3 regions of the Sinorhizobium sp. genome follow, and region 3 is predicted to be linked to each of the others. Evidence: riboswitches for the same ligand, from Rfam matches in the RefSeq annotation. Region 3 holds a riboswitch; each other region holds the start of a gene.

Region 1 (9,721 bases), on a different contig from region 3:
GGGAGCGGCAAGGGACGGCAGCGCGATCGCCGCCAGGGACAATCATGCCCTCGTTCGGCGCGAACCGCCAGCGTTAGGGGAAAATCGGCCTGTGCCGCGCCAGGCGGCCGGCTGCCCTCGGGTTTAAAATGCTCTATGCTCGTATCACTGGCCATGTCCGAACGCGACGCCCCGCCAAGGACGCGCGAACGCTCCACGAAGGAGGCGACCATGCTGCCGACCCGACGTTCCCTGCTGAGGGCGTTTCTGGCCTTGCCCGCCCTGCCCGTCGCCGATCGCGCCGCGGCGCAGCGACCCGCATTGCCGCTCACGCCCGCCTGCGACGACGATGACGACCTGACGCCCGCGCTGACGGCGGGCCCTTTCTACAAGCCCGATGCGCCGCTCAGGCACGAACTTTCCGGCGACGCCCCGAACGGCGAACGCATCACCATTGCCGGCTACGTGCTCGACGGCAATTGCCGGCCGATCGCCGGCAGTCTCGTCGAAATCTGGCATGCGGACGAAACCGGCGCCTACGATACACGCGGCTACAGGCTGCGGGGTCACCACATGACCGACGAACGCGGGCGATGGTGGTTCAGCACCATCGTCCCGGAACTCTATCCCGGCCGCACCCGCCACTATCATTTTCGGGTGCGCCCTCCCGGCGCCGCGGTCCTGACAACGCAGCTCTTCTTCCCGAACGAACCTCAGAACAACCGTGATCACCTTTATACGCCGTCGCTGCAGCTTGACATTCGCGACACGGAGGACGGCAAGTTCGGGCGTTTCGATTTTGTAGCCTGACGCGCTCGCGGAGGTGACCGGCACGGGATGAACGATCCGGCGCTTCGCTGAATCCGGAACAGATCGCCGTCGTACAGGTTCGGGCTGAGACGAGGACGAATTGATGAAGCAGAAACTTTTGGCGCAAGACGCGAGCGAACGCACCTTCATTCTCGTACTCGAGGAGGGCGAGGAAGCATTCTCGGCCATTTCGGCCTTCGCAGCGCAGGCGGGCATCGCCGGCGCATCGGTGACGGCGATCGGCGCCTTCAGCAGCGCGACGGTGGGCTTCTTCCGTGTCGAAAGCAGAAATTACAGGAAGATCCCCGTAGCCGAGCAATCGGAAGTTCTGAGCGCGATCGGCGACATTGCCCGCGACGAAGCCGGCCGCCCGAGCCTGCATTTGCATGCGGTTCTGGGGTTGGAAGACGGGTCGACCCGTGGCGGGCACCTTCTGGAGGGTCGCGTCCGTCCGACCCTGGAGGTCATCATTCGCGAAAGCCCGACTGGATTGCGCCGGCGCAAGCGACCGGAACTCGGGATAGCGCTCATCGACCTCGACGCCGAATGAGGTTCAGCTTTTCGCGCTCGAACTCGGGTTGCGCTTGTTTCTGGCCGGCACGCGCCGGCGACCTCACGGCGACCGAAGGAGCGAGAAACCGACCGGTTCCTCGCAAACCATGCCGCCGATCTCCCGATGGCGGCAGCGCGCCCTTCCATGGACCGCACATTGTCTCCGGCAGGACGGGTCCAATTTTCACCAGGGCCGCCAGCCGCTTGACCAATAACGGCCCTTCAGATCGCTCAGCCGATCCTCGATATCGGCGATCAGGTCCTCGATGCGCGAGGAGCTTCGCGAATGCCAATAGGGCCGGCTGGTTCCTGCAATGAGCAGCCCCAGAAGACCGACTACGGCGAGCGCCGTCCAGGCGGGATGTTCCCTTGCCATCTCGCCGGCCCTGCGGCCCGTATCCGCGATGGCCCTGCCGGAATAGATGCCGAGATCGGAGAGCTTTTCGGTCAGCGCATTGACCTGCTCGCGCAACGATCTGACTTCCTCTTCCATGCTTGCCTGGTCCGGAACGCCTACCGATCCGTTCTTCGTATCGACCACGCCGCGCGGTATGGTGGATCCGAGTCGCTTTTCCTGTGCCATATGCTCATCCTCCGTGTCTGGGTCCCAACTTGTCAGAGACAGCAACCCGGAAACGGCGGCCGGGGGCCGGGAGTTCCTTTCGAGGGTGAAATTGGCCGCACATCCCCGGCCCCCTCATTCCTGTGCATGTCACAGGAATCCAGCCAGACCAAGTCCTTGGGCTGAAAGAACGCTTCCCGCGCCGCGGACGCGGCGCTGCTCTCATCCCTGTGACGAGCACAGGCATGAGGAAAAAAGAGAGATTGCAGCCCTCCGATAGGCCTCCTACAGCGCCGCGCGTCATATGAGACGCGCAAATGTCGCTGTAGCACTTTGCAGCGGACGCACGGTCGGTACTCATGGAATTCAAGCGCATCACCATGCGTGCCGACAAACCGACCAGAGCTTCAACGCCATTGTCCATCCCGCGGCAGCCGTCATAAACTCAAAGTGAATCTCCCGAAGGCCGCGAGCAGACGAGGAAGAACCTGCGGTAGAAGAATGTCCTCAGCCTGTTTCTGAGATCGGCATTCCTGCGCTGGGCCGCCGCGATCGGGCGGCGGGACGGCAACTCTATGTTCTGGAATCCCGCCTCTTCGATCAAGGGAAGAAGTCTTTCGACGGTGAGGCCATCGCCAAAGGGCAGACGCTCCATGATCTTTGCGTGGCGTTCGCTCATGGCGCCGTCGTAATGCGGGTCATGGCCGATGATCCGCTCGAGGGCAGCCACCGCGAAAGACGCCAGACGGCCGAGCGGCGTCGGCTTCGACCAGTCCCCGTCGAAGACGAGCAGCCTTCCGCCCGGTTTCAGCAGGCGGAACCATTCGGCGAAAGCCTGCTCCGGCTCCGTCAGCGTCCAGACGAGATGCCGGCAGACCACGGCATCATAGGTCTCGTCCGGCTCCAGCGTGTGCTCGGCATCGGCCAGAATGAAACGAACCCTGTCGTTCCCTGCGTGCTTGCGCCGCGCCACCGCGAGCATGGCCTCGGAGAAATCCAGCGCCGTCACTTCGTGGCCGAGCGAAAGGAGCACGTTGGTCACCTCCCCCGTCCCGCAGGCGAGTTCGAGAACCTTCAGCGGCCTCGCCCCGAGTGCGCTGCGCATCGCTGCCGCCCAGGCGTCGAGCTCCGGTCCCGGCGGGATGCGGTGGCCGAAGGCGAGGTCGAACGTTTCCGACCGCTTCGACCAGTATTCGCGGATATCTTCCTTCAGGTGGTGGTTGCGCATGTCCATGGGTCAGGTTCCGACGGCGGAGATTGCGGCAAGCGGACGCGGGCGTCTGGCGCGATAGCGGATGGAGCAGCTTCCGTCGAAGTCGTGCTCGACCTCGACCTCGATCCCGAACACCGCGCGGATGCGCTCGACCGTCAGTACCTCCCGCGGGGGCCCGAGCGCCACCAGCCGGCCGGCCTGCATCACCGCAATCCGATCGCAGAACATAGCGGCGTGGTTGAGGTCGTGGAGCGCTGCGACCACCGTCAGGTCCTGGCGGCGAACGAGGTCGAGCAGGCTGATCTGATGGCCGATGTCGAGATGGTTGGTCGGCTCGTCGAGAAGCAGGATCTTCGATTGCTGCGCCAGCGCCCGAGCAATGTGCAGCCTTTGCCGCTCGCCGCCGGAGAGCGTGTGCCACAGGCGATCGGCAAGATGCGCCATATCCACGTTTTCGAGCGCCGCCTCGACGATCGCATCGTCCTCCGGCGACCAGGGCGAAAGCGGCCCGAGATAGGGTGTGCGGCCGAGCTCTACCGCCTGGCGCGCGGTGATCCTCTCGCCGGTCTCGGCCTGCTGCTCGACCAGAGCGAGCCTTTGCGCGACCGTGCGGCGGCCGAGCGTCCCGATCGGAGAACCGTCCAGAAGCACCTCCCCCTTCTTCGGCTTGCGGATGCCCGATATGAGCGACATCAGGCTCGTCTTGCCGGAACCGTTCGGGCCGATGATGCCGAGGAACTCTCCCGTCTCGACCGTGAGGGAGACCTCCTTCAGGATGTCCACCCCGCCGGCCGACCATGAAACCCCGCGCGCCGAAAGCGTCATGCGCGGTCCCTCCTTTGTCCGAGTATCAACGCGAAGGCCGGAGCGCCGACGAGCGCCGTGATCACGCCGATCGGCAGGACCTGGCCGGGAATGAGAACGCGCGACAGTATGTCCGCGAGGATCATGAACACGGCGCCGATGAGCGCCGCTGCCGGCAGCAGGACACCGTGGCGGACGCCGACGAGCATGCGGGCCGCATGGGGGATGACGAGGCCGACGAAACCGATCGACCCGACGATGGATACCATCACCGCAGTCATCATCGCCGAGACGCCGACAAGCGCGAAATAGGTTCGCCTGACCGAGATGCCGAGCGAGGCAGCCGATTCCGACCCGAAGGTAAACGCGTCGAGGGGACGGGCATGCCAGAGACAGACGACGAGACCGAGAAGCGTCGCCGGCACGGCGAGCCAGGCATCCGGCCAGCGCACGCCCGAAAGATTGCCGAGCAGCCAGAACATGATGCCACGCGCCTGCTCGGCCGTGGCCGCCTTGGTGACGATGAAGGAGGTCAGTGCGTTGAAGAGCTGTGACCCCGCCACACCCGCCAGGATGATCGCCGCGGTGCCGCGGCCGGCCTTCACCGCCAGCAGGCTCACCAGGACGAAAGCGACCAGCGCGCCGATGAAGGCGCCGAGCGGCAGCGTCAGCATCCCGGCACCCACACCGAGGATGGCGACGCTGACCGCCCCCGTCGAGGCTCCGGCGGAGATGCCGAGAATATAGGGATCGGCGAGCGGATTGCGCAGCAGCGATTGCAGCACGGCGCCGGAGAGCGCAAGCGCCGCCCCGCAGGAAGCGGCCACGACCGCCCGGCTCAGTCGGTAGCTCCAGATGATGCCCTCGTCGATCGGGGCCAGCGGATAGCCGGCGTTCCACAGCCGATTCGCGACTGTCTGCGCAACCGTCCTGAACGGGATCGCCGTTTCGCCGATCGCAGCGCCCATCCAGAGTGCCGCGAACAGGATCACGAGCGCGGCGATGGCCGCGCCGACGCGTCCCGTCCCCGTTCGCCCGGCCAGGGTCAGCACGCGGCTCACTTGCCGAACCCACCCTTGGAAGCCGGCCCAGCCTTGGGCGCAAGTCCGGCCTCGGCGATGGCATCCGCCAGCGCTTCGATTCCTTCGATCGTGCGGATCGTCGGGTTCATCGCCTGCGCATCCATGTCGAACACATAGCCTTTGGCGACTGCCGGCATGAGGCTCGCCACGGGATCGGTCTTCAGGAATTCGAGTTTGGCGTCGAGGCTGTCGAGCGGGTAGCGTCGACGCTCCATGGAACCGGCAACGATCATGGTCGGCTCGGCCTTGGCGATGGTTTCCCAGCCGACCGTCGGCCATTCGTCTTCTGTGTCGATGATGTTTTCGATGCCGAGCGCCGCCATGATGTAGCCGGGTGCGCCGTTCCTGCCGGCGACATAGGGGTCGGCATCGGCAGCGCTGGAGAACCAGAAGACCGCCGAGAGTTTGCCCCCGGCCGAGGCGACCTTGGCGCGCGCCGCCTCTTCTCGGCTTTTCAGCTCGGCCACGACCTTCTCGCCCTTGTCCTGAACATCGTAAATCTGCGCCAGCTCGCGAATTTCCCGATAGACGAGATCCATGGTGAAGACCTGCCGGCGCACGCCGTCGCTCGCCGCCGAATTCTCCTTGCCGGTGCAATCCGAAGGCGATGTGTAGACCGGAATGCCGAGCTCCTCGAACTGCTCCGGCCGCGCAACCACGCCTTCCGGGCCGACCTGCCACTGAAATTGCACCGCCACCATGTCCGGTTTCTTGGCAAGCACGCTTTCGAAGCTCGGATCGTTGTCTGCCAGGCGCTCGACCTTGGCGTTGACCTCCTCGTAACCTTCAAGGACGGGGCCGACCCAGAGGGCGGTGCCGGCGACCTTGTCCGCAAGGCCGAGCAGATAGAGGATCTCGGTGCTGCTCTGGCCGATCGAGACGGTGCGCGTCGGCGTCTTGTCGAAGGTGATCTGCCGTCCGCAGTTCTCGAGTGTCAACGGATAGATCGTCTCGGCAGCGAAGGCGGGACGGTCAAGAGCCGCTGCGCCTGCGGAAAAGGTGATGAGACCCGCAATGAGCGGTCGTTTCCAAAAGCTGTTCATGAATAGTCCCCGAATGTGAGGCCGCTATACGGCCGTGATCGTCAGTCTGCCGATCGGGTTCGATCGGACGTGTGACGGCTGGATCTCGGGGAAACTGACGAAAGCGTGCGCCGCAAGGCGCGAAAGATGGTCATGGCTTGCTCCTGTTCCGGGCATCCCCGCCCGTGACGTTGGATCTGATTTGACGGCAGGTCTCCTGGCTCGCGGACAGAAATCGCTCATCTGCCTTCCCGCGCAACGCGCAGTGGCTGGCGCCTGGGCGCCACGAGGATGAACGACGATCCGCTTACAGTTGCGGGGGCAGCCACGGTTTTGGTCCCTTTTGGGTCGTCCGCACCGTGTTCCCTATTAATCCCCTCCACCTCACGGGTAGGGGAACCGTCAGGCTCAGTTAATTTAGAATGCAGCCTCCGGTCAAGGTGAAACGCGACGCCGCTGCATAGGGGTTCAATATGTTATGTTATTACGCTCGTCAACAAAAAGTTATGTAATAACATTTCATAAGCGCGCCGGACTTTTCCGATGAGCCTTCAACCGGTGCCGCCAGATCGGCATCGGCCATTATGGCTTTGGGCCATCGCATGGCCGCAGGACGATTGGTTCCCGGCTTTGCGCCGCGAGTTCGCGGCAGCCGCCGGCGTCGCAAAGCGTCCAGCCGGAGACGGTCGCTCCGGAGGCGGCCAGGACCAGCTCGGGAAGCGGCGGCAGGTCGGGCGTCCAGACCCACCAGCGGCCCTGGCGACGGGCATTGTCTCCCGGCTCCATTCCCGCACCCGAACCCTGCACGCGCGCCTCCTCGAGAACGAGACCCTCGGCCGTGACGGCCCAACGCTCCTGCCATTCGGTCTTCTCGACCGAATGGGTCCAGCCGAGGGTGAAGACACCCGCAGCAACGGCGACAGCCTTGCCGCCGATGATGCAGGCAAGCGCGCTCATGCCGGTTTCGCCGTCTGCCGGCCAGCCTGGCGGGCGCGCCGCCAGATCACGAAGGCGAAGAGCGCGGAGAGTGCAAAGCCGACTTCATCGGTGATCGGCAGCGCCGCCAGCAACGTGAAGGCGGCCGCGGCCGCGAGCACCCGCTCGAAAACCCCGAGCCGGACTGCGGCGAAGCCCACCACGGCGGCACCCCAGAGCGCGATCGCCAGACCGGTCTTGACGACGATATAGGCGACGGCAGCCGGATAGCCCACCGATGCGGCCATCGCGCCGCCATCCTGCAGCATCAGCGCCGGCGAATAAACGGCCATGAACGGGATGACGAAACCGGCCGCCGCCACCTTGATCGCCTGGATCGAGATCTTCAGCCCGCTTTCCCGCGCGATCGGTGCTGCCGCGAAGCAGGCAAGCGCCACCGGTGGCGTCAGATCGGCAAGAATCCCGAAATAGAAGACGAACATGTGGCTGACGATAAGCGGTACCCCGAGTTCCAGAAGCGCGGGCCCGGCGATCGACGAGGTGATGATGTAGTTCGGGATCGTCGGTATGCCCATGCCGAGCACGAGGCAGGTGACCATGGTCAGAAGCAGCGACAGAAACAGGCTTTTGCCTCCGACTGAGACGATGAACTGGCCGAAGGTATTGGCCGCTCCGGTCAGCGTCATCGTACCGATGATCACGCCGACGAGCGCGCAGGCGATCGCCACCGGAAGGGCCGTCTTGGCCCCTTCGGCAAGGGCGTCGCGACATATCACCAGGGTCTCCCGGCCGCCTTTCAGCAAGGCGTTGGCGGCAATCAGCAGCGCCAGCGCTGCGACGATCACGCCGATGCCGAACTGGAAGAAGGCGGCCGCCACGAGGCCGAGGCCGACCCAGAAGATGATGCGTATGACACCGGCGGGAAGGCCGAGCGCGAGCGAACTGCCCAGGATCAGAAGGCCGGTGAAGGCCAGGCCGACCGTACCGGCAAAAAGCGGCGTATAGCCGGAGAACAGCAGCCAGACGAGCGCGGCGAGCGGCAGGATCAGATGCCATTGTTCGAGGATTGCCGCCTTGGCCGAAGGCAGCTGGTCCTTGGGCAGGCCGAGCAGCCCGTACTTGCCGGCTTCGAGATGGACCATCCAGAAGGCGGAAGCGAAATAGAGGATCGCCGGTATGACCGCCGCCTTGACGATCTCGTAATATTCGACGCCGAGCGTCTCGGCCATGATGAAGGCGACCGCGCCCATGACAGGCGGCATGATCTGCCCGCCCATCGAGGCCGTTGCCTCGACGCCGCCTGCAAAGGCCGCTCGATAGCCGAACTTTTTCATCAGCGGGATGGTGAACTGCCCGGTCGTGACCACATTCGCGACGCCGGAACCCGAAATGGTGCCCATCAGGCCCGAAGAAATGATCGCGACCTTCGCGGGTCCGCCGCGCCTGTCGCCGACGAAACTCAACGAGACATCGTTGAAGAGCCGGATCATGCCGGCTTTTTCGAGGAAGGCGCCAAACAGGATGAAAAGGAAAATATAGGTCGAGGAGACGAAGGTCGGGATGCCGTAGATGCCTTCCGTGCCATAGGCCATATGGTCGATCACCTGCGAAAAGTCGTAGCCGCGGTGATCGAACGGCGGCGGCAGATACTCACCCAAAAGGCAATAGGCCAGGAACACGCCGGAAATGATCGGCAGAGCCGGCCCCATCAGCGCCCAGGCTGCGGCAAAGACGACGGCGAGCGCGACGACCCCGAAGACGATGTCGCGCGGCAGTGGATCGCCGGCACGCACCAAGAGTTCCGCATATTCGTAACACTGGTAAAAGGCGACCGCCGCGCCAAGGAAAGCAAGACTCCAGGCGATGATTTTTGCAACCGTGCCGTGGCCTGCGAGCGTCGCCAACAGGGGAAAGACGAGAACCGTGACAAAGCCGACATGCACCACGCGCACGATCTGGCTCGCGAAATCGACGAGATGCGCCGCGGTGGCGATCTGGAACACTGAAAAGGCAAGCGCGATGGCAAACAGGATCCGTCCGTCCCATGTCGCCGGAAACGCCCGGGTCAACGCGTCGTGCCGGTGCAGTTCGGCCGACGCAGTTGCGCTTTGTTCATTGGTATTGTGGATCATGATTCCTCCCCTGAATTCCTGAAGCCCGTCGCATTCAACCGAATTCCGCGACGCGCTTCAGGGTGTCTGCCTGTCGCTTTGAAACCGCTTTACGGTTTCGGGCGACATGGGTCAGAGCAGACCCTTTTCCTTGTAGTAACGCTCCGCCCCCGGATGCAGAGGAATAGGCATTCCCTTGAGCGCATCCTCGATGCGGATATTCTCCGCCGCCTTGTGAGCCGCCGTCAGGGCGGGGATGTTCTCGAAGAGCTGCTTCGTCATCTGATAGGCGGTTTCGTCGGAAACCTCCGAATGGGTGACGAGAAAGTTGACGACGGCGACCGTCTGCACATCGCTGTCCTGCCCCTGGTAGGTGCCGGCGGGGACGGTCGCGGCGATGTAGGGCGCGCCGAGCTTGGTGGCGATCTCTTCGGGGACTGCGACCATCTGCACGTCGAGCGACGTCGCCAGATCCTTGAACGAAGAGACGCCGAGGCCGGCCGACTGCAGCGTCGCATCGAGCTGCCGGTTCTTCATCAGCTCCACCGATTCGGCGAAGGGCAGGTATTCGGTCTTGCCGAGGTCGTCATAACTCATGCCTGCGGCGCCGAGGATCGCCCTGGCATTCAATTCCGTGCCCGACTTCGGTG
Region 2 (9,721 bases), 1.0 Mb from region 3:
GGTCCTCGGTGGTCGCTTACAATCTCGCCCTCTTCGCCCGCCTCAGGCCGACCTGACGCTCCTGATCCGGTGGCGTTCAGAGTAAGTCCGGCGAGCGTCGGCCCATACCCTATGACCTATTGCCGCCAGATCGCTCTTCGGGACATAACCTGCGCCGCCTTGTGCCATCGCGCGTCCCAAGAAACGGTGTCAGCCGGCAAACTACCTTTCAAAACCGCCGAAAAACAGGCGTTTATGGACAGGCACAAGACTAGGGCAGAAGTCGCCGGAAGCAACCATCGCGCGCGGATGCAGCAAAGGAAAAATCTCGCCGTCGATACAATCCTGGGCGGAATCGGGCCGTCGACTTTGCCTCTTGAGGTCGGTGTACAGAAGCGTCCGCCTCGCGCAGATTGAGGCCGGGGCTGAGATTTACGACCTCTTAACTCTAAGTCGGCAATCTCAGAGAATGGAAAAGCGGGGAATCTCGATCATAGGGATGATCTTGCGCCTGGCGGTCCTCATGGGCCTGACCTTCGCGGCGGCGAACGCACGCGCGAGCGAAGTGGAGCCGTGGAAAGAGCGGCGCAACGCCCTCATCGTCGACGCTTACGAGTTGAACAGCATCGACTGGGAAGCCATGCTGAAGGACAAGCGGATAGCGGGCTTCATCGCGAAAGCTTCCGACGGCCTGCCGGAAAGCTACACCTGTACCGGTGACCACGGCGGCGATACGGTTGCACACTGCAAGACGATGTGGCGCAAATATGCGGTCAGCCGGGAACTCTATCAGACGCGCCGGATGATCGCGCGCTCGCATGGCCTGCTCTGGGGCGCCTATCATCTGGCAAGGCCCGGCAACCCCGTCGATCAGGCGAACCACTTCATCGACTATGCCGATCCGCGCGACGACGAGCTGATGGTGCTCGATATCGAAGGGATCGATCCGGAAAAATACATGTCGCTCGAAGACGCAGCAATCTTCGCCGGCCATGTGAAGGCCCGGACGGGGCGCTATCCCGTCCTCTATACCAACCACGCAACAGCGAAACACATTGCCGCCAACCGCTTCAAGCATCGGCTTCTAGCGCGTCTTCCGCTCTGGTATGCGCGCTATAAGCCCGATATCCGCAAAGTCTTTCCGATGGGCAACTGGGACCGCTACGCGCTCTGGCAATTCTCGTCGGCGCATAATTGCGGAAAGAAGCGTTGCCCCTATCGGGTGCCCGGCACCCTCGACGATATAGACGTGAATGTCGCAGCGATGAGTGCATCGGCACTGAAGAGAATCTGGCCCCATGGCGCGCTTCTTCCGGAGAAGCCGCCGGTGCTCACCGTTATCGCCTCGGCCACCGTCGGCACGATCCCGGCGTTGAATGCAAGTGCAACGGCCGCTCTTTCGCGGCCGCTCGTGATAAGCCGCGCCGAGGCGGAGAGCGGATCAGGGGCGGGAGCCGACGAGACGGTTACCGGCTCCATCGCCGTCAGGGCCGCCGAGGCACGCCTGCCCTACCAATCCGAGCGGCGGTAACTCAGGCCTCGATCTGGACGTCGCTTGTCGGCCGCGAACAGCAGGCGAGGATGTAGCCCTCCTCGATCTCATCGTCGAGAATGCCGCCATTGTGGTTCATCTCGACATCGCCGGCGATCTTCATCACCCGGCACGTTCCGCAGATGCCGCCCTCGCAGGCGGCCCCGATCCTGACGCCGTTGGCCCGGGCCGTCTGCAGAATCGTCTGGCCGGGAACGGCGGTCGCCTCCTTGCCGCTCATGGTAAAGGTCACCCGCGCCGCACCGGCCCCGGCATCGGCCGCCGGCCCCGCCCGAATTGCAAGCTCCTCGGCCGCCGGCGCCGCGGCGGGCTGGAAGCTCTCCTGGTGATAGCCGGCCATGTCGAAGCCCGCCGATTCCAGCATCGTCCTAACATTGCCCATGAACGGCTCGGGCCCGCAGCAGAAAACGGTTCTTTCCATGAAATCCGGTGCGAGCATCGGCAGCTTCGCCGCGTCGATGCGCCCGCGCAGACCATGCCAGCCATGCCGTGCCTCATGCCCCTCCACGAGGAAGCCGAGATTGAGCCGCGGCATTTGACGCGCGAGAACTTCGAGCTCCGTTCTGAAGAGGAGATCGTCCGGGCGGCGGGCGCAGGAAATGAAGGTGACATCCGTTTCCGGTGCGCAGTCGGCCATCCAGCGCGTCATCGACATCATCGGCGTGACGCCCGACCCCGCCGAAATGAAGAGATACTTTTCACCGGGATGACGGACGAAGCTGAAATCGCCGAGCGGCCCGAACGCCTTGAGCATCATGCCCGGTTTCAGATTGTCGAACATCCAGCGGGTGCCGATGCTTCCCGGCTGCGCCTTGACCGTGACCGCGACCGAAAGCGGGCGCGAGGGCGAGGATGACAGCGTATAGGTGCGCATCACCGGCTCGGCCGAGACGGGCAGTTCGAGCGTCACGAACTGCCCGGGCAGGTAGCGGAACCAGGCCGGCTTGTCGGAGCGGAAGGTGAAAGTCATCACGTCGGCGGCTTCGGCTACGGCCGACGTGCACTCCAGCATGTGCTGACGGTCTCTCCAGGGATCGAGCTCGTCGAAATGGTGAAAGGAGCGAGGCATTTCCATGGTCATGCCACCCGCGAGAGCTGCGTGGCCCCGCCCTGAAGGCGGTCCAGCATGAAGTTCGAATACCACTCGACGAACTGCATGACGCCGCCCTCGTGTTCGGCCGAATATGGACCCGGCTCATAGGCCGGCGAGCGGATCCCGAACGCGTTTTCCTCGACTATCTGCCGGTCCTGGTCGTTGGTCTCCGTCCAGACGTGCGTCAGCTCGTCTATCGTATAGTCGACGCCCTCCACCGCATCCTTGTTGACCAGCCATTTGGTCGTAACCTGTGTCAGTTCCGGCCCGAGCGGCAGAACGCGGAAGGTGATCGCATGATCGCCCAGAATGTGGTTCCAGGTCGTCGGATAATGGAAGAGGAGCAGCGTGCCGATGCCATCGGCGTCAAGCCCGGCGGAGAGCTGCCTGCGTACGGCCTTCTGTCCGGACATCGTATAGCTCTCGGCGCCGTTGATCAGCGGCATTCTCGTCATGCGGAACTGGCCGGTGGGCGCGATCCTGAAAGCGCTCGGAAGGCCCGCCGCCTCGCATTTCTGCCAATGGGCGCCGATTTCCGGGTCGTTCATCGCCCCCTGGACACCGGTGACGGTCGGCGCTTCGGGATAGGTACGGCAGAGTTCCGGATGATTGGCGGCGCAGTGGTAGCACTCGCGATTGTTCTCCCAGACCAGCTTCCAATTGCCCTTCTCGACGATCGTGCTCTCGAAGGCGACCTTCGTTTCCCCGAGGCGGTGCGGCGCGAGATAGGCCGCGACCGTCTCGCGGAACGGCCGGAAGTCCATCGGTTGTTCGGCAAGGCTGATGAAGATGTAACCGCCGACGGTTTCGCAGTGGATCGGCTTAAGACTGTGTTCGGCCGGGTCGAAGCCCTCGGGCATCTGCCGCGCGAAGAGCAGGCGGCCGTCGAGCTCGTAGGTCCACTGGTGGTAGGGACAGACGAGTTTGGCGGATGAGCCTTTGTGCTGCGTGCAGACGCGCGAGCCGCGATGGCGGCACGAATTGTGCAGTGCCCGCACCGCGCCCTGTCTGTCTCGAACGATAACGACCGGGTAATCGCCGACCTGCACCGTGAAATAGTTCCCCGGCCGCGGGACTTCACAATCATGGCCGATGAACAGCCAATCCTTGTACCAGATCTGCTCCAGGTCCTGGCGATAATAATCAGGATCGACGTAGAAGGCGCGGTCGAGGCTGTAGCCATCGCGACGGGTCTTCAGCTTGCGCAGCATTTCGGTCTGAATTTCCATGCCCTTATCCTCGTTTTCCGCCGTTTCGGAGAGGCAGGACTGGAACCCGCGCCGGCCGCATGGACCCGCAACGCAATTGGCTCCGATCCGGCTGCCCGCCGCAACCAGCTACGGTCTGTTTCTGCTTCAAGGCTGGTTTCCGGGCTCTGGAGCTGTCCGCAAGGGACCTGCCCGGCGCCTTCCCGGACGCTGTGTCCAGTGGCCTTCTGCCGTGGCTGTTCGCTCCACCACCGTTGCGGGGGCAGCGCCGGGATTTGACCGGCTTCCCAATTCTCCGCCTTCCCTTCGAGGCAGCACCTTGAGTGTCCTCATCTAAGCCTCAGGGCCGGTCCGGCAACTGCCAATAGACGACATCCGCTTCCAGAAAGACGACAGCCATTCGCGGCGCAATCGGCACGATTGGCAGACGGATATTATCCATAACAAACAAGGAAGTAGGTGAATCTCCGCGCAGCCGGCGGAATTTTCGGCAGCGCCGTTCATGGCGCGAAGGCGACTGGCCATTTTACGACACGGCCCACCGACACAAGGTCTGATTGATGCTCGCACGGCCGCAAACGAACCAATTCGTTAACTGTGATGATTTACGTTCGCTACCATCAACCAGCTTTCGGACAGGACGGCGCGACGACGCCCATGGCAAAACTCCGATATTACGACGCTGCCGACAAGGCGCCGGCCGCACCGGCGAAAGCCAAGGCTCACACCGAGTTCCTGCGGACCGGCCGGATCGATAGACGCCGGTGGATGGCGAACGAGCGTCAGTATCTCAGTTATGCCGAGGTTGCGCAGCAGACGGCGCGGAAGCTGACGACGGCGGGCGAGACGACCCACAGCCGAATCAACGGGTTTCATGCCTCGATCCAGTTCCCGAAGATGGTCTTCCATCGCACGCTCGCCAACAGTCCGCATCTCGGCTACTGCCACGTGACCGCCGCGAAAACCTGCCTCGCCAAGGGACATGAGATCACCTGGTCCTTTTATCTCGCGAACTTCTTCTGCGACCTCGGGAACGAGACCCATTTCTTCGACCGGATCCAGCCGGGCTATTCGCGCATGTATTTCGCCGTCGCGATCGAGCCCGATGCCGGCGAAGAGCGGATCGTCGTCAACCGCAACGTGCGCGGCAACGGCCTGATTTTCCGGACGCAGGATCCGAAGGTGGCGCTGAAGAACGTGCTGATGCTCGGCGCACGCGACGAAGCCTTGCGGCGGATCATTCGCAGCCTTTGACCAAGAAAATCGTTCTGTTTTTGCAATCGCTCCGTTAAGGAAGCGACGGAAAGGATCAGAACGCCATGGCCGAAATCATCGACACGCGCATCGAACCGGAGCGGGCAATCGAGACGGCTTGCGCAGTGCTTTCGGACGGGGAACCCGTGGCGATCCCCACGGAGACCGTATACGGCCTTGCCGCCGATGCCACGACCCCCGATGCGATCAGCCGCATTTACGAGATGAAGGGGCGTCCGCGGTTCAATCCGCTGATCTGTCACGTCTCCGATCTGGCGATGGCGGAGGCACATGTGACCTTCGATCCGGTTTCGAGACGTCTGGCCGAGGCTTTTTGGCCTGGCCCCCTCACGCTGATCCTGCCGCAGCGGCGGGAAAGCACCGTGCACACGCTCGCATCCGCCGGTCTCGATACGCTCGGAATTCGGATGCCCGACGGCTTCTCGCGTCGGGTGATCGCCCGGTTCGGACGGCCGTTGGCGGCGCCGAGCGCCAACACCTCGGGCAAGATCAGTCCCACCAGTGCGGCCCATGTGCAGGCGGATCTCGGCTCCAGGCTGAAGCTCATCCTCGACGCAGGCCCGGCCGCGATCGGCCTGGAATCGACCATCGTCAAGGTCGAGAACGGAAGGCTGCGGCTGCTGAGGCCCGGCGGGCTCGACGCGGCAGAGATCGAAGCTTTGACCGGTCTCGCCATCGAGCGCCCGGAGACCGCCGGCGCTGTCATCGAGGCGCCCGGCATGCTCGCCTCGCATTACGCTCCCGGTGCCGCTGTGCGGCTCGATGCCGATGAGGTCCGGAAAGGAGAGGCCCTCATCCGCTTCGGCGGAAAGGCACTTCCCGGTGAAGGCGATGCCGCGATCGTCTTGGATCTCAGTCCGGGCGGCAGCCTGCGGGAAGCCGCGGCCAATCTTTTCGATTATATGAAAAAGGCGGATGCCAGCGGCGCCGCGACCATCGCTTTCGGCCCGATCCCGAGCGTGGGGCTCGGCGAAGCGATCATCGACCGGCTGCAGCGCGCGGCCGCGCCGCGGGGCTGATGGCCACCGGCACGCTTGAAGCAACCACGTGATCCGAGGCAGGGCCATGACCACCATCCTTCCATCTCCCGAACTCATCGCCTCCTTCGTCGACATCGTCGGGCCCGGCAATGCCCTCACCGCACCCGCCGACACGGCCCCCTACCTGGTCGAGTCCCGCGGGCTCTATCACGGCACGACGCCGCTCGTGCTCAGGCCCGGCTCCGTCGAGGAAGTTTCGCTGGTCATGCGGCTTGCGAGCCAGACCCGAACGGCAGTCGTGCCGCAGGGCGGCAACACCGGACATGTGGCCAGCCAGATTCCGCGCGAGGGCAGAGCCGACGTGGTCCTTTCCCTCGAGCGGCTGAACCGCATCCGCGACATCGACCCGGTCGGCAACGTGATCGTGGCCGATGCCGGTTGTATTCTGGCGGATATCCAGAAGGCCGCCGATGACGTCGACCGGCTTTTTCCCCTGTCACTCGGCTCGGAAGGCTCTGCCAGGATCGGCGGCAATCTTTCGACCAATGCCGGCGGCACTGCCGTGCTTGTCTATGGCAATATGCGCCAGCTTTGCCTGGGGCTGGAGGTCGTGCTTCCGACCGGGGAGATCTGGAACGGGCTCAGACGCCTCAAGAAGGACAATACGGGCTACGATCTGCGCGATCTTTTCATCGGTGCCGAGGGAACGCTCGGCGTCATAACCGGCGCCGTTTTGAAGCTCTTCCCGAAACCGCGGGGCCACCAGGTGGCTTTTGCCGGCCTCAGAAGCGTCGAGGACGCACTGGCGCTTTTCGATCGGGCATCGAGCCTCTGCGGGCCGGCCCTGACGGGCTTCGAACTGATGCCGCGGCTCGGCATCGAGTTCACCACCCGGCACATCGCCGGCGTGAGAGATCCGATGGAAACGACGCATCCGTGGTACGCGTTGATCGATATCTCCACCTCGGATACCGCCGAAAGCGCGGAGCGGATGGTGCAAGACCTTCTCGAAGCGGTCATCTCCGACGGTCTCGTCGAGAACGCCGTCATTGCCCAGAACGAAGCGCAGCGCAGAGCCCTCTGGCACATGCGCGAAAGCATGTCGCCGGCACAAAAGCCCGAAGGCGGCTCGATCAAGCATGACGTTTCGGTCCCGGTATCGAGCATTCCGGCCTTCATGACGGAAGCGGATGCGCTGGTCTCCAAGGCCATTCCCGGCGCACGCATCTGCGCCTTCGGCCATATGGGCGACGGCAATATCCACTACAACATCTCCCAGCCCGTCGGCGCGGACAAGCAGGGCTTTCTCGACCGGTGGCGCGAGATCAATGCGATCGTTCACGCCGTCGTGCTCAAGCATGAGGGCTCGATATCTGCCGAGCATGGCATCGGCCAGTTGAAACGCGACGAACTCGCGGCGATCCGCTCGCCGATCGAGATCGAGCTCATGCGGCGGATCAAGCACGCTTTCGACCCGGCGGGGATCATGAACCCCGATAAGGTGCTGCGCGAGGATTGAGGCGAGTAACGACGCGTGCCGGTCCGGCCGCCGTTAAGCCCTACCCGCCCTTCCTGAGCTGCGACAGTTGGAAGAGCGTATCGGCGCTGATGCCGATATTGCTGCCGCTGCCCGAGAGCACCACCACGGCCGGATCGACTTCCATGTTGTTCTCCAGATCGTAGAGCACGGTGAAGCGCGCGAGGAGCTTCTTCAGCTCGGCCGGATCGCTCAGCTTCTCGAGCTCGAGGTTCTTCTCGACGATCTTTGCCTGCTGGTCGATGTCCATGGAACTGAATTCGTCGGGCAGGCTGAAGATCGTGCGGAACACTTCGGCGAGCGCATCATCGGCCAGGAGATCGTAAGCGTCGACGAGCGAGCCTGCCTGGCGCTCGAAATAGAGTGCCAGGCGGACACCTGCATTGTCCTCGCCGGCCTGTTCTTCCAGCGTCTGGTGCAGATACCGGTCGAGGGTCTCGTAAAGCCCCTGCCGCGTGATGATGACGCTCTTGTCCTCGCGCAGCACGTTGCCGCCGCGGTCGAAATTGAACGAGGTGACCAGGGCGATATAGGCCCCGGAGTTCTGATGCTGATTGATGAAGCTCTTGGGATCGTCCAGATCGGAGGTGAAGATGTCGCGAAGGAAATCGACGGTGACATTCTCGGGATCGATGCCGTTTGCCGCCAGAGCGAAATCGACCAGGCGGGAATCGGCCAGAAATTCGTCGAGAGAGGAGAGTTTGGCGACCTCGGCCGTATAATATTCGGCATCCGCTTTGGCCTTGGTCTTGTCCTCCTCCGAGCCAAAACGGGACTTGTTGACGATGTAGGTCTTGGCGGTCTCCTGAATCAGCGTCTCCGACTGCGCCAATGCCGGAACGCCGATGTCGCCCGCTGTCGTAAAGTTGAACAGCTGGGCGAGCTTCAGGTAACGCTCGTCCTTCAGCGTGTAGACGAAGCTTTCCGGATCGGTGAGATCGCTGGTCAGAACCCGCTTGATCGTCCGTGAGCTTTCGGCGTCCGGATCGAGACCGACGGCTTGCAGCGCGAAATCGTAGATCGAAGCCGTGTCGATGAAGTCGCCGACGGACGCCACCTTCTCGACGGCAAGCTTATAGGCGCCGATCGCCTTCGCGTCCGCTGCGTCGTCCTTGTCGTTGTAGCGCGTCATGTAACGGCTGGAGGTGAGTGTCGTCTGTTCCGCGGTCTGCGCCGCATCGCCCGCCGCGAGCGTGCCGTCCGCCTGGAAGTTGAAGGCCCTGGCGAGCGCCTTGTAGTTCTCGTTCCCCTTGCCGATCGTATTGATGTAGCTGTTCGGGTCGTCCGGATCGCTGGTCAGGATATTCTTGATCGTAGCCGGCACGATGGTGACCTCGTTGAGATCGAAGGCCGTGCGGATGTAGTTATAGAGGCGCGTATCGGCGACAAGCTCGCTGACGGTCGTGATGCTCGCGATCTTTTCCTCGAAATAGGCCTTGTTCAGGAGCGCTGCCTGGGGGGTGATCCGCGGATTGCTGGAGACGTAGAGTTCATTCATGGTCTTCTTGTGCGCGGCGGTCTGCGCCGATCCCGCAGCCACCGTGCCGTCGGCGTTGAACTGGAAAGCCGCCGCCATCGCCAGGTAATTGCTGACCGTGGAAATCGACTTGTTGTAGGTGGCTATCTTCGCCCGGAGTTCCAGCTTTTCCGCCTCCGTCGTGCCGCTCTGCTGGAGCTTCGCCTGAGCGTCGGCTCTGGCAGCCTCGAGCTCCGATAGTCTGGGTTCGAGCACGGTTTTCTCATAGCTGTCCGGATCGTCGGCATTGCTGGAGAGAACGTTGCGGAGCGTTTCACGGGAGTACGTGCTCTCGTCGATACCGAAGACGGTGAAGACATAGGTCCGCAGACGCTCATTGTTCAGAAGCTGATCGACGCTCGTTACCTTGTCGATCATGACGTTGTAGTAGCGCGTCTCTTCCTTCTGGGTTTCCCCGATGCTGGCGATACTCGTATTGTAGAGGCCGATCATCTCGTCGAGCTGCGCTTCGGTCTGGGAAACCGCCGTTCCACCGCTGAAGCTGAACGCCATCGTGAATTCGCGGTATCGTTCGTCCGTCAGCTTGTTGGCAAAGCTGTTATCGTCGGACAGGTCGCTTT
Region 3 (9,721 bases):
GGCGATATCCAACAAATTCGGCTCCATGGTGGTGACGACGGGCAACAAATCCGAAATGTCGGTCGGTTACGCCACGCTTTACGGCGACATGAACGGCGGCTTCAATCCGATCAAGGATCTCTACAAGATGCAGGTTTACGCGCTGGCACGCTGGCGAAACGGCACCGTTCCGCCAGGAGCGCTGGGCCCGTCTGGCGAAGTCATTCCGCAGAACATCATCGACAAGGCGCCGTCGGCCGAACTCCGCCCCGACCAGACGGATCAGGATTCGCTGCCGCCTTATCCGGTGCTCGACGACATTCTCGAATGCCTGGTCGAGAAGGAAATGAGCACGGAGGAGATCGTCGCGCGCGGGCATGAAGAGGCAACCGTTCACCGGATCGAGCACCTGCTCTACATCGCTGAATACAAGCGCCGCCAGTCGGCGCCGGGCGTGAAGATCACCAGGAAGAATTTCGGCCGCGACCGGCGTTATCCGATCACCAACCGCTTCCGCGACAGGGGGTAGCATGCGCAGTTCGGTGGAGATCTTCGACATCGCGACCGGCGAGACGCGCGTCGTCTGGCAGACGGAGCGGCTGGTCGAGGCACCGAACTGGTCACCCGACGGAAAATTCCTCATCATCAACGGCGACGGCAGGCTTTATCGGCTTGGCTTCGACGGTTCCGAGCCCACGGAGATCGATACCGGCTTTGCCCGGCGCTGCAACAACGATCACGGGATTTCGCCCGACGGCAGCACGCTCGTGATCAGCGACAAGACGGAATTCGGCAGTTCGGCAATCTATCTCCTGCCGGCAGAAGGCGGCACGCCGCGGCTCGTCACACGCAACCTGCCGTCCTACTGGCACGGTTGGTCGCCCGACGGACGCATGCTGGCCTATTGCGGAATCCGCGATCAGGTCTTCGACATCTACACGATCCCGGTCGAAGGCGGGGAGGAACGCCGCCTGACGCAGGGGCAGGGCCGCAATGACGGGCCGGACTGGTCTGCGGACGGGGAGTGGATCTATTTCAATTCAAGCCGTACCGGCCGCATGCAGATCTGGCGGGTGAGGCCGGACGGCGAGGATCTACAGCGTATCACCGACAGCCCTTACGGCGACTGGTTTCCGCATCCGTCGCCGGACGGCAGGCACCTGCTCGTGCTCTCCTATGACGGCGATGTCTTCGATCACCCGCGCGATCTCGACGTGCGTCTCCGCCTGATGGATGCGGACGGCGGCAATGCGCGCGTACTGTTCGAACTCTTCGGCGGGCAGGGGACGGTGAACGTCCCGAACTGGTCGCCCTTGGGCACCGCCTTTGCCTTCGTACGCTATCAGCCGGAGGAATAGCCGGCGGGGTCAGACACGCGGCAGATTGTAGGGGGTGATTACTTCGACGGCGGAAAGATGCCGCTTTTCGGAGGCGCGCAGCGCGCCCCGGCGCTCCATAACCGCGTGGAAAGCCATGCGGACGTCCGTTTTCAGATCGTGGTGAAGAACGAACTGGACAAGGCCCTGACGCAGGAGGTCCAGATTGTCCTCGTCGAGGTCGTGAGCGACGAAAAGAAGGCAGCCGCGCTGCAACTGTCTGAAGGCGTCGAGCACGGCGGGATTGCCTCCGCCGATCGAATAAACAGCATTGATCTCCGGATGGCTGCCGATTGCCTTGAGGGCAAGTGCGCCTGTCTCCTCGTTCCTGCCGTGGCCCTCGCTGATCTCGATCACGCCGATATGCGGATATTTTTCCCGCAGCACGCGGCGAAAGCCGATCTCGCGTTCCTCTTCGCCGCGAAAGCGGCTGCTCGATATGGTGACCAGCACCGTCGCAGGACGGTCCGCGAAGCGCTCGCCGATCAGGTAGGCTGCGGTTTCCCCGGCGGCGCGATTGTCAGCCCCCGCATAGGCCGTCCGCGATGAATGCGGGAGATCGGTAACGAGCGTGACGACCGCAACTCCCGCTTCTTCGAGCCGCGCTACGGCGCCGGCAATCTCCGGCACGTCGGGCGCCTTGAGGACTACTCCGTCGGTTCCGCGAAGCCGAATACGGTCGAGCAACTGGCTGATGTCCTGCGGCCGCATGGTCTCGGCGAAATGGAAGCGGGACCGGAAAACGGTAGGCATGAAGGTCGCGGCTTCGCTTTCGAATGCCTTGCGCACCGCTTCGGTAAAGCGTTCCGGTGCCTCCATCACCACGTCGACGGCAAATTTCCGTCCCGGTACCTCAAGGCCGGCCTGCTGCCTCTCGAGTTCACGAATGGCTGCATTGACGCGCATTACCGTTTGCTGGCGCACGCCCCTCCGGCCGTTGAGGACGCGATCGACGGTCGCCGTACTGAGTCCCGCCTGGAAGGCGATGTCCTTGACGAGAAACGGATGTGCCACCGATCCCTCCTGATGGCTTTTTGATGGATTCCTGCTCTATATCAGAAGCGGGCAAGCCGTATAGTCGGATCATCGTCGTCCTTGAGGAGGAGAACTGATGAAGACGGACAATCCCGCGAGAGCGCGTCTGGAACGCGTCTGGCTCAGTGAGGCGGCCTGCGATATCGAGGAATTTCGCGCCGCGGTCGAGCACCGTGGCGGCCTGGCGGACTATCCGCACGCGGCAGACTGCCAGAAGAACGTCCTGATCTATGACAGCGCCCGTCTTATCGGTGATTGCGGCACGCAGGACGGCAGGCGGTCGGTGCTTGCGGAGATCTGCGAAGTGCTCGCGACGGGGCCGGGCGTCGCGGTCTTCAAGCGTGCCTTCACCGATACGCATGTGGTCGACGAAGCGAGCCGCATCTTCGATGAGATCATCGAGGAGCAGCACCGCACCAACAGCGGCGGCGGCGATCATTTCGCCAAGCCCGGCGCCAACGACCGGATCTGGAATTCTCTGGAAAAGCACTGCCTGAAGAACCCTGAGAATTTCGCCGCCTACTACGCCAACGCCATCATCGCGCTTGTCAGTGAGGCATGGCTTGGTCCGAGCTACCAGATGACGGCGCAGGTCAATCGCGTCAATCCGGGCGGCGCGTCTCAATCGCCGCATCGCGACTACCATCTGGGCTTCCAGACCTCGGCCGTCATAGAGCAGTATCCGGCGCATGTGCACAGGCTCTCGCCGGTCCTGACGCTCCAGGGCGCGGTCGCTCATTGCGACATGCCGGTCGAAAGCGGGCCAACCTTGTTCCTGCCCTATAGCCAGACGTATCTGCCTGGATATCTCGCTTTGAGACGGCCGGAGTTCCGCGCCTATTTCGAAGAGAATCATGTGCAATTGCCGCTGGAGAAGGGCGATGTCGTGTTCTTCAACCCGGCACTTTTCCACGCCGCGGGCAGCAACCGGTCTGCGGGAATCAAGCGTGTCGCCAATCTTCTGCAGGTATCCTCCGCCTTCGGCAGGGCGATGGAAACGGTGGATCGCGAACACATGTGCGCCGTGCTCTTTCCGGCTCTGAAAGTCCTTGCGGCCGGCGGCAAGCTCACGCAGGACGAAATTGCCCATGCGGTTGCCGCGTGCGCCGAAGGCTATTCATTCCCGACCAATCTCGATCGTGATCCGCCGGTTGGCGGTCTGGCGCCCAGGACGCAGGCGCAGCTGATGCACGAAGCGCTTGCCGGTGAATGGAGTGCCGAGGCGTTTGCCGAGGCGTTGGCCGATCAGGCGGCGAGAAAGCTAAGCTAAACCACCTGGCTCAATGCACGGTCACGAAGCCATATTCACCAACATATCAAAGGGAGGAACAGGATGAGCACGGACCACGCCCGTTTGGACGGGAAGATCGCCATCGTGACCGGTGGCACGCAGGGGCTCGGTGCCGCGATTGCCGCACTCTTTGCCGAGCGTGGCGCCGCCGGCGTCGTCATTTGCGGGCGAAACGCGGCGAAGGGGGAGGCGAAAGCTGCCGAGATCGCCGCGGCGACCGGTTCGAAGGTCGTCTACGTACCGGCGGATCTCGAGCGGGTGGAGGACGCCCGAACGGTCGTCGCGGTTTGCGACCGCACTTTCGGCCGCGTCGATGCGCTGGTCAACGCCGCAGCGATCACCGACCGGGGCACGATCCTAGACACCAGCCCGGAACTCTTCGACCGGATGTTCGCGGTCAATGTGCGGGCGCCATTCTTCCTGATGCAAGAGGTGATAAAGGTGATGCGGCGGGAGAAGACGGAGGGCACGATCGTCAATATCGGTTCCATGTCGGCGAAGGCGGGCCAGCCTTTCATCACAGCCTATTGTGCGTCGAAGGGGGCGCTGGAGACGCTGACCAGGAACACCGCCTATGCCGTCCTGCGCAACCGGATACGGATCAACGGCCTCAACATCGGCTGGATGGCCTCGGAAGGCGAAGACCGCATCCAGCGCGAATATCACGATGCGCCGGCGAACTGGCTGGAAAAGGCGGCGGCGAGCCAGCCCTTCGGCAGGCTCGTAGATCCGGCCGAGGTCGCGCGCGCCTGCGCCTATCTCTCATCGGCAGAATCCGGCCTCATGACGGGTTCCGTCATCTGTTTCGATCAGTCGATCTGGGGGGCCTATGACGCCTCGCCTCATCCGGAGGCACCGCTCTGAAGCTCTCCTCTTGCTCGCCTTGCGTTTCGAGGGGAGCTGTGGCCATATGCCGCCGTCAGGTGCCCGCGAAATGCGGGAGAATCGGGAAGCCGGTGCAGTTCCGGCACGTGCCCAACGCTGTGACGGGGACGTTCTCGCCAGGTTGGTCTGAATCTTTTCAGACCTTTGCCACTGAATCTTCACGTGATTCGGGAAGGCGGCGCGAACGGATGATCCGAAGTCAGAAGACCGGCCTGGCGAGATAGACCGGCCCCGCGCGGACGGCGGGAGGTTTCCGCATTGTTGGGGATCGAACGATGCTGCCTGACCAGAACGGCTGCCTTGCGGCGGCCGGAGCTTTTTCGCCGGACGAGCGCGCCGCCGTCTATCGTGCCATAGAGACCCGCCGCGACGTGCGCGACGAATTCCTGCCCGAGCCACTGCCTGAGGATCTGGTCGCGCGACTGCTCGCTGCGGCGCACCAGGCTCCGTCCGTCGGCTTCATGCAACCTTGGAACTTCGTGCTCGTTCGTCGGGACGAGACGCGGGAGAAAGTCCGGCAGGCATTCCAGCGCGCCAATGACGAGGCCGCAGAGATGTTTTCCGGCGAAAGACAGGCGAAGTATCGCTCGCTGAAGCTCGAAGGCATTCGCAAGGCGCCGCTCAGCATTTGCGTGACCTGCGACCGGACGCGCGGCGGAGCGGTCGTCCTGGGCCGCACCCATAATCCGCAGATGGATCTGTACTCGACCGTTTGCGCCGTCCAGAACCTCTGGCTTGCCGCGCGCGCCGAAGGGGTGGGCGTCGGCTGGGTCAGCATTTTCCATGAGAGGGAGATCAAGGCGATTCTCGGGATTCCGGAGCATATCGAAATCGTTGCCTGGCTTTGCCTGGGTTTCGTCGACAAGCTGTATCAAGAGCCGGAACTCGCCGCGAAGGGCTGGCGGCAGCGCTTGCCGCTCGAAGATCTCGTTTTCGAGGAAGGCTGGGGTGTCCGTTAGATCACGATGTTAGGGTCGATCTAAGGCCTGTTGATACTCTGGATACCCGACGCGGCTTGTTCGATACCCTCATTCCTGTGCTTGTCACAGGAATCCAGCCAGACCAAGTCCTTGGGCTGAAAGAACTCTTCCCGCGCCGCAGACGCGGCGCTGCTGGATCCCTGTGACAAGCACAGGGATGAGGGTCGAGAGGGTGCGACCCCTCGGCGCGTTTCATAAACCGTGAAGATAGCGAGGCGGCGCGGAAGCTCCCGCCCGTATACAGCGTCCCGCTTCGCTTCGATGTAGCAGCCACACATCCCCGGTCCCTCATTCCTGTGCTTGTCACAGGAATCCAGCCAGACCAAGTCCTTGGGCTGAAAGAACGCTTCCCGCGCCGCAGACGCGGCGCTGCTGGATCCCTGTGACGAGCACAGGGATGAGGTGAGGAGAGAGTGCGGTCCCTCGGCGCGCTTCATAAACCGTGAAGATAGCGAGGCGACACGACAGGTCCCGGGTCACGCCCGTATACAGCGTCCCGCTTCGCTTCGATGTAGTAGCCGCACATCCCCGGTCCCTCATTCCTGTGCTCGTCACAGGAATCCAGCCAGACCAAGTCCTTGGGCTGAAAGAACGCTTCCCGCGCCGCAGACGCGACGCTGCTGGATCCCTGTGACGAGCACAGGATGAGGGTGGAGAGATTGCAGTCCTCCGAAAAGTTTCCCACAGCGCTGCGCATCTTACCGGACGCGCAAAGGTCGCTGCTTAACGGGCTCTGGATCAAGAATATGCGTGATTCCACCAGAATGCTCGCGCCGGCGCCTGTCAATTGTCCTGCAGCGGCTGGTATCGCGGCCCAAGCGGATGCTTGAGGTCGATCGCGCTCTCTTCCTGCGGAAGGAAAGTCGGACCGACGATGCGGACCTTGTTTTTGGTCGGGTCGTAGGGCCGCTCTTCTATCGGCTTGGGCGGCGCCTTTCTCTCGCTGCCGATGGTAATGACCGATGGGCTAACGGCGGTGAGCTTTCCGGCAGAGCCTGTCTTTTGCCTGCTGGCATCCGTTGCCGAATCCGGGATTCCGCAGCCACAGATGCCCGGTGAGCCGACACCGCGCGCCCGGTAGGCAAAGGCCGTTGGGAGGTCGGTGTAGGGCCGGCCGGTCGTTGCCGAAACCATCCGGTCCGCTTCTTCCGTTGCGAGCACATGGTAGTAGAGCTCCGTCTCCGCACCCGGGCAGCGCGCGCGGCAGAGATCGGCGTCGCGACCGAAGTCCGCCGGCGTGGCATGCGAGGAGATGGGAAAGAAGGCGCCATCGCATGTTCGCACGCACATGGTTCTGAGGCTGCCGGCGAAATCGGGCTCCATGAGCGGAAGCTCTGCCCCGGGGGCGTCGAGTAGTAGCGGATAGGCATCGCTGTCCGGCGGCAGGTCCCTCAGGATGTTCCGGTGAACCTCCGCTTCCCGGGCGGCGGCGTTCGCAAACTCGCCTCCGGCGCTTCCGGTATCCCAAGCCTCGCGCACCCCCGAGCAGCCGTTGAGTTCCATTGCGGCGAGGATGCGCCGCCGAACGTCGTCGTCGCCACCGCCGATCAGATGCCTGCGCTGCGCCTTGAGTTGCCGCAGATTTTCCTCCATCCGCGCGATCGTGCCGTCGAGTTCGGCGCAAGCCGCCTCGTCATCGCCGCCGATAATGACGACGCTGTCGCTGCTGCATTCCATTCGGCGGCGATCGTTCTTGGCGCGCCGCAGCTCGATGTTCTGGCGGGAGACCGCACCTGTGAAATCGCGCAGGCTGGCATTCGTCGTGAAACCTGTGGGAAGGCCCGCGAGGCGGGCGCTCAGCCGTTCGCAAACGCCGGATGCCGCAGCCGGGCCGGTTGTCGCCAACGCGAGCGGTACGAGAACCGCCGCGATGCGCCGGATCTTGGATGCCACCTTCGGGGACGCGGACACGTGCTTCTTCCTGCCTTGCAGCGGACCGTTGCCGATGTGTCCGCCTTACCGCCTCATCATAGGACCTTGTCGAGATGGTGCAACGGGAAGAGGGCATCTGCGTTAATTTGCGATGCCCTTGAATGGAAAGCAGTGGGCCGTGCGCCTGCACGGCCCGGAATATCGGGTCAGGCGGCGCGTGCCGTTTCGAGCGACATCGGGCGATCGAGGACGGTACCTTCGATGGAGGCCACCGCCTTCATCGTTTCGAGCAGGTTCCTGCTCACCTCCCAGGCAATGGCGACCGCATGGACGGAGCCGATCCTGTGCGGGTCGGCTATGCGCTCCCCCGGGCAACCCATGCGGCGGAACATTCGCTCCAGGAACACGTCGGTGACCGTGACGATATGGCTGATGCCCGAGGCAAGGCTCATTTCGCCCACACCGCACATCAGTTCGGCCGCGGCGATGGTGACCTGGTTCGATGCGCGATCCTGGGAAATTTCGGGATCGATGCAGAAGCGGCTCGATTCCCACACCGACGCGCTGCGGATTTCCGGATTGTCCCCGAGCAGGATCGGGAACGTATCGTCCAGCATATTCGGACCGAGCGTCGGAAGGAGCCTGAGAGAGCCACGAATCTTGCCAGTGTCCGGCGAGTACGACATGACATAGAGCGGATTGGCCTTGTCGTAGTGGTCGATTTCCCAGTCCCCTTCGGTCTTGACGTCCCACTTCAAGAAGTCGTGGAATACGCGCTTACGCAGCCGGAACATCTCGTCGATGGCCTGGGGATGCTGGCTGCGACCGTTTCCGTTCACTATCCTGATCATTTTTCGCTCCATGCGTGATTACGCGATGTAGCGATGCTGTCAGGCTCGGATGACATATGTAACTGTCTATAGTGACAGTTTATTTTCTTGTTATTTCCCAATAGATTTGTGGGGGAAACTGCGAGTGGCCGGTCCTGTCCCGGGCCGGCAACCCGTCAGATGGTGGGGATCAGAGCGTGTCGAACAGCGTGCGCTACGGCTTGCGTGTTGGACACTACATTGAGTTTGCGGCGGGCATTGGTCATGAAGAAACGCACGGTTCGCTCGGATATCCCGAGAATAGTTGCAATCTCCCAGTAGCTCTTGCCGGCCGCCGACCAGGTGAGCACTTCGGTTTCCCGCCCGGTCAGGCGGAGATCGCGCTCGTCGAGCGCCCCGGCCATGGCCGAATGTTCGAGCATGGAGGCGTGGAACAGGTTGGCAGCGAGCTGGAAATCGCGCAGATGGCAACGGCGATAGGCGGACCACTCGACCGGCGACATATTGGCACCGATTGCGAGGAGCGCCATGCGGCCGGCAGGCGAGGGGAGCGGCAAGGCCACGCCTTCGGTGGAAAGCCCGATCTCCTCGGCCGCCTCGAAGAGGGGCTCGCATTCCGGAAAGCGGCGCCGCGCTGTCGCCCATTCCACGGGCCTGACACCGCCTAGCGCAAGCTTGAGGATCGGGTCGATCCTGTAAAGCTCCCTGGCGGCGTAGATTTCAGCGGCGTAGGCGCCGAAAGTGTGATGCAGGCGGCAGATTCTCAGACCATCCGGAAGCGACTCCGCCTCCAGATACAGGAGATGCGAGATGTTGAAGGTTCTTCGCATCAAGGCGAAGAAGCGCTCGGGGTCGGCGCAACCTCCATATTCCACGATATCCAGCAAATTGAGGACAGCTTGTTGATTAGTCATGCCGTAACACCGAAACTTGCCCCTATAATAAACATGGTTTACGGCGGCCGGTTTTGTCTAGTGCAATATTTCATAAACGGTGCAGTAATCCGGTCTATACAATCATAAGTTGAGTTTTGAGCCTGATATCGCTAGCGCGGCCGCGCCGGCTCCCCTGGAAGCAGCGCTTTTCGGCCCTCCATCGCCAATGAGGAGGCGCGCCATCCCTCAGACGGGATGGCTCGATTCGACCACGGCCAGCGCCGCCATATTGACGACGCCGCGCGAGGTAACGGACGGCGACAGGATATGCGCCGGCAGCGCCGAGCCCAGAAGGATCGGACCGACATGCAAGCTGTCCGTCATGGTTTTGACCACGCCGAGCGTGATATTGGCGGCGTCGAGATTGGGGAAGACGAGCAGATTCGCTTCGCCGTTCAGCGTGCTGTCCGGCATCACGCGTTGGCGCAGGACCTCGGAGATGGCGGAATCGCCATGCATTTCTCCGTCCACCTCCAGATCGGGGGCTAGCTCGCGCACGAGCTGCAGTGCGGTGCGCATCTTGAAAGCGCTCTCGGAA

Evidence for each region. Region 3 has a riboswitch for cobalamin ahead of bluB (5,6-dimethylbenzimidazole synthase). Riboswitches for the same ligand answer to the same signal wherever they lie in the genome.
Region 1: it holds a riboswitch for cobalamin, as region 3 does, so the genes downstream of both, AC5J09_RS11185 (ABC transporter substrate-binding protein) here and bluB (5,6-dimethylbenzimidazole synthase) in region 3, are expected to answer to the same signal.
Region 2: it holds a riboswitch for cobalamin, as region 3 does, so the genes downstream of both, AC5J09_RS16470 (aromatic ring-hydroxylating oxygenase subunit alpha) here and bluB (5,6-dimethylbenzimidazole synthase) in region 3, are expected to answer to the same signal.

The regions. Positions count from the first base shown of each region.
Region 1 covers NZ_JCACWC010000002.1:1,420,957-1,430,677, reverse strand. Annotated here, with positions in the region: gene AC5J09_RS11215 (dioxygenase family protein) at 211-789, shown strand; gene AC5J09_RS11210 (PPC domain-containing DNA-binding protein) at 893-1,339, shown strand; gene AC5J09_RS11205 (hypothetical protein) at 1,526-1,924, opposite strand; gene AC5J09_RS11200 (class I SAM-dependent methyltransferase) at 2,349-3,137, opposite strand; gene AC5J09_RS11195 (ABC transporter ATP-binding protein) at 3,141-3,941, opposite strand; gene AC5J09_RS11190 (FecCD family ABC transporter permease) at 3,938-4,981, opposite strand; gene AC5J09_RS11185 (ABC transporter substrate-binding protein) at 4,978-6,045, opposite strand; cobalamin riboswitch at 6,215-6,444, opposite strand; gene AC5J09_RS11180 (DUF1850 domain-containing protein) at 6,607-6,981, opposite strand; gene AC5J09_RS11175 (TRAP transporter permease) at 6,978-9,092, opposite strand; gene AC5J09_RS11170 (TAXI family TRAP transporter solute-binding subunit) at 9,204-9,721, opposite strand, start outside.
Region 2 covers NZ_JCACWC010000003.1:925,517-935,237, reverse strand. Annotated here, with positions in the region: gene AC5J09_RS16485 (ISNCY family transposase) at 1-56, shown strand, start outside; gene AC5J09_RS16480 (glycoside hydrolase family 25 protein) at 449-1,510, shown strand; gene AC5J09_RS16475 (FAD-binding oxidoreductase) at 1,512-2,612, opposite strand; gene AC5J09_RS16470 (aromatic ring-hydroxylating oxygenase subunit alpha) at 2,609-3,853, opposite strand; cobalamin riboswitch at 3,967-4,169, opposite strand; gene AC5J09_RS16465 (DUF6656 family protein) at 4,490-5,086, shown strand; gene AC5J09_RS16460 (L-threonylcarbamoyladenylate synthase) at 5,152-6,126, shown strand; gene AC5J09_RS16455 (FAD-binding oxidoreductase) at 6,173-7,606, shown strand; gene AC5J09_RS16450 (DUF1217 domain-containing protein) at 7,647-9,721, opposite strand, start outside.
Region 3 covers NZ_JCACWC010000003.1:1,960,786-1,970,506, reverse strand. Annotated here, with positions in the region: gene AC5J09_RS21580 (NAD+ synthase) at 1-508, shown strand, start outside; gene AC5J09_RS21575 (TolB family protein) at 510-1,337, shown strand; gene AC5J09_RS21570 (LacI family DNA-binding transcriptional regulator) at 1,347-2,369, opposite strand; gene AC5J09_RS21565 (phytanoyl-CoA dioxygenase family protein) at 2,467-3,660, shown strand; gene AC5J09_RS21560 (SDR family oxidoreductase) at 3,724-4,545, shown strand; cobalamin riboswitch at 4,586-4,796, shown strand; gene bluB (5,6-dimethylbenzimidazole synthase) at 4,842-5,525, shown strand; gene AC5J09_RS21550 (DUF2865 domain-containing protein) at 6,330-7,457, opposite strand; gene AC5J09_RS21545 (acyl-homoserine-lactone synthase) at 7,625-8,269, opposite strand; gene AC5J09_RS21540 (helix-turn-helix transcriptional regulator) at 8,425-9,162, opposite strand; gene AC5J09_RS21535 (NADP-dependent malic enzyme) at 9,370-9,721, opposite strand, start outside.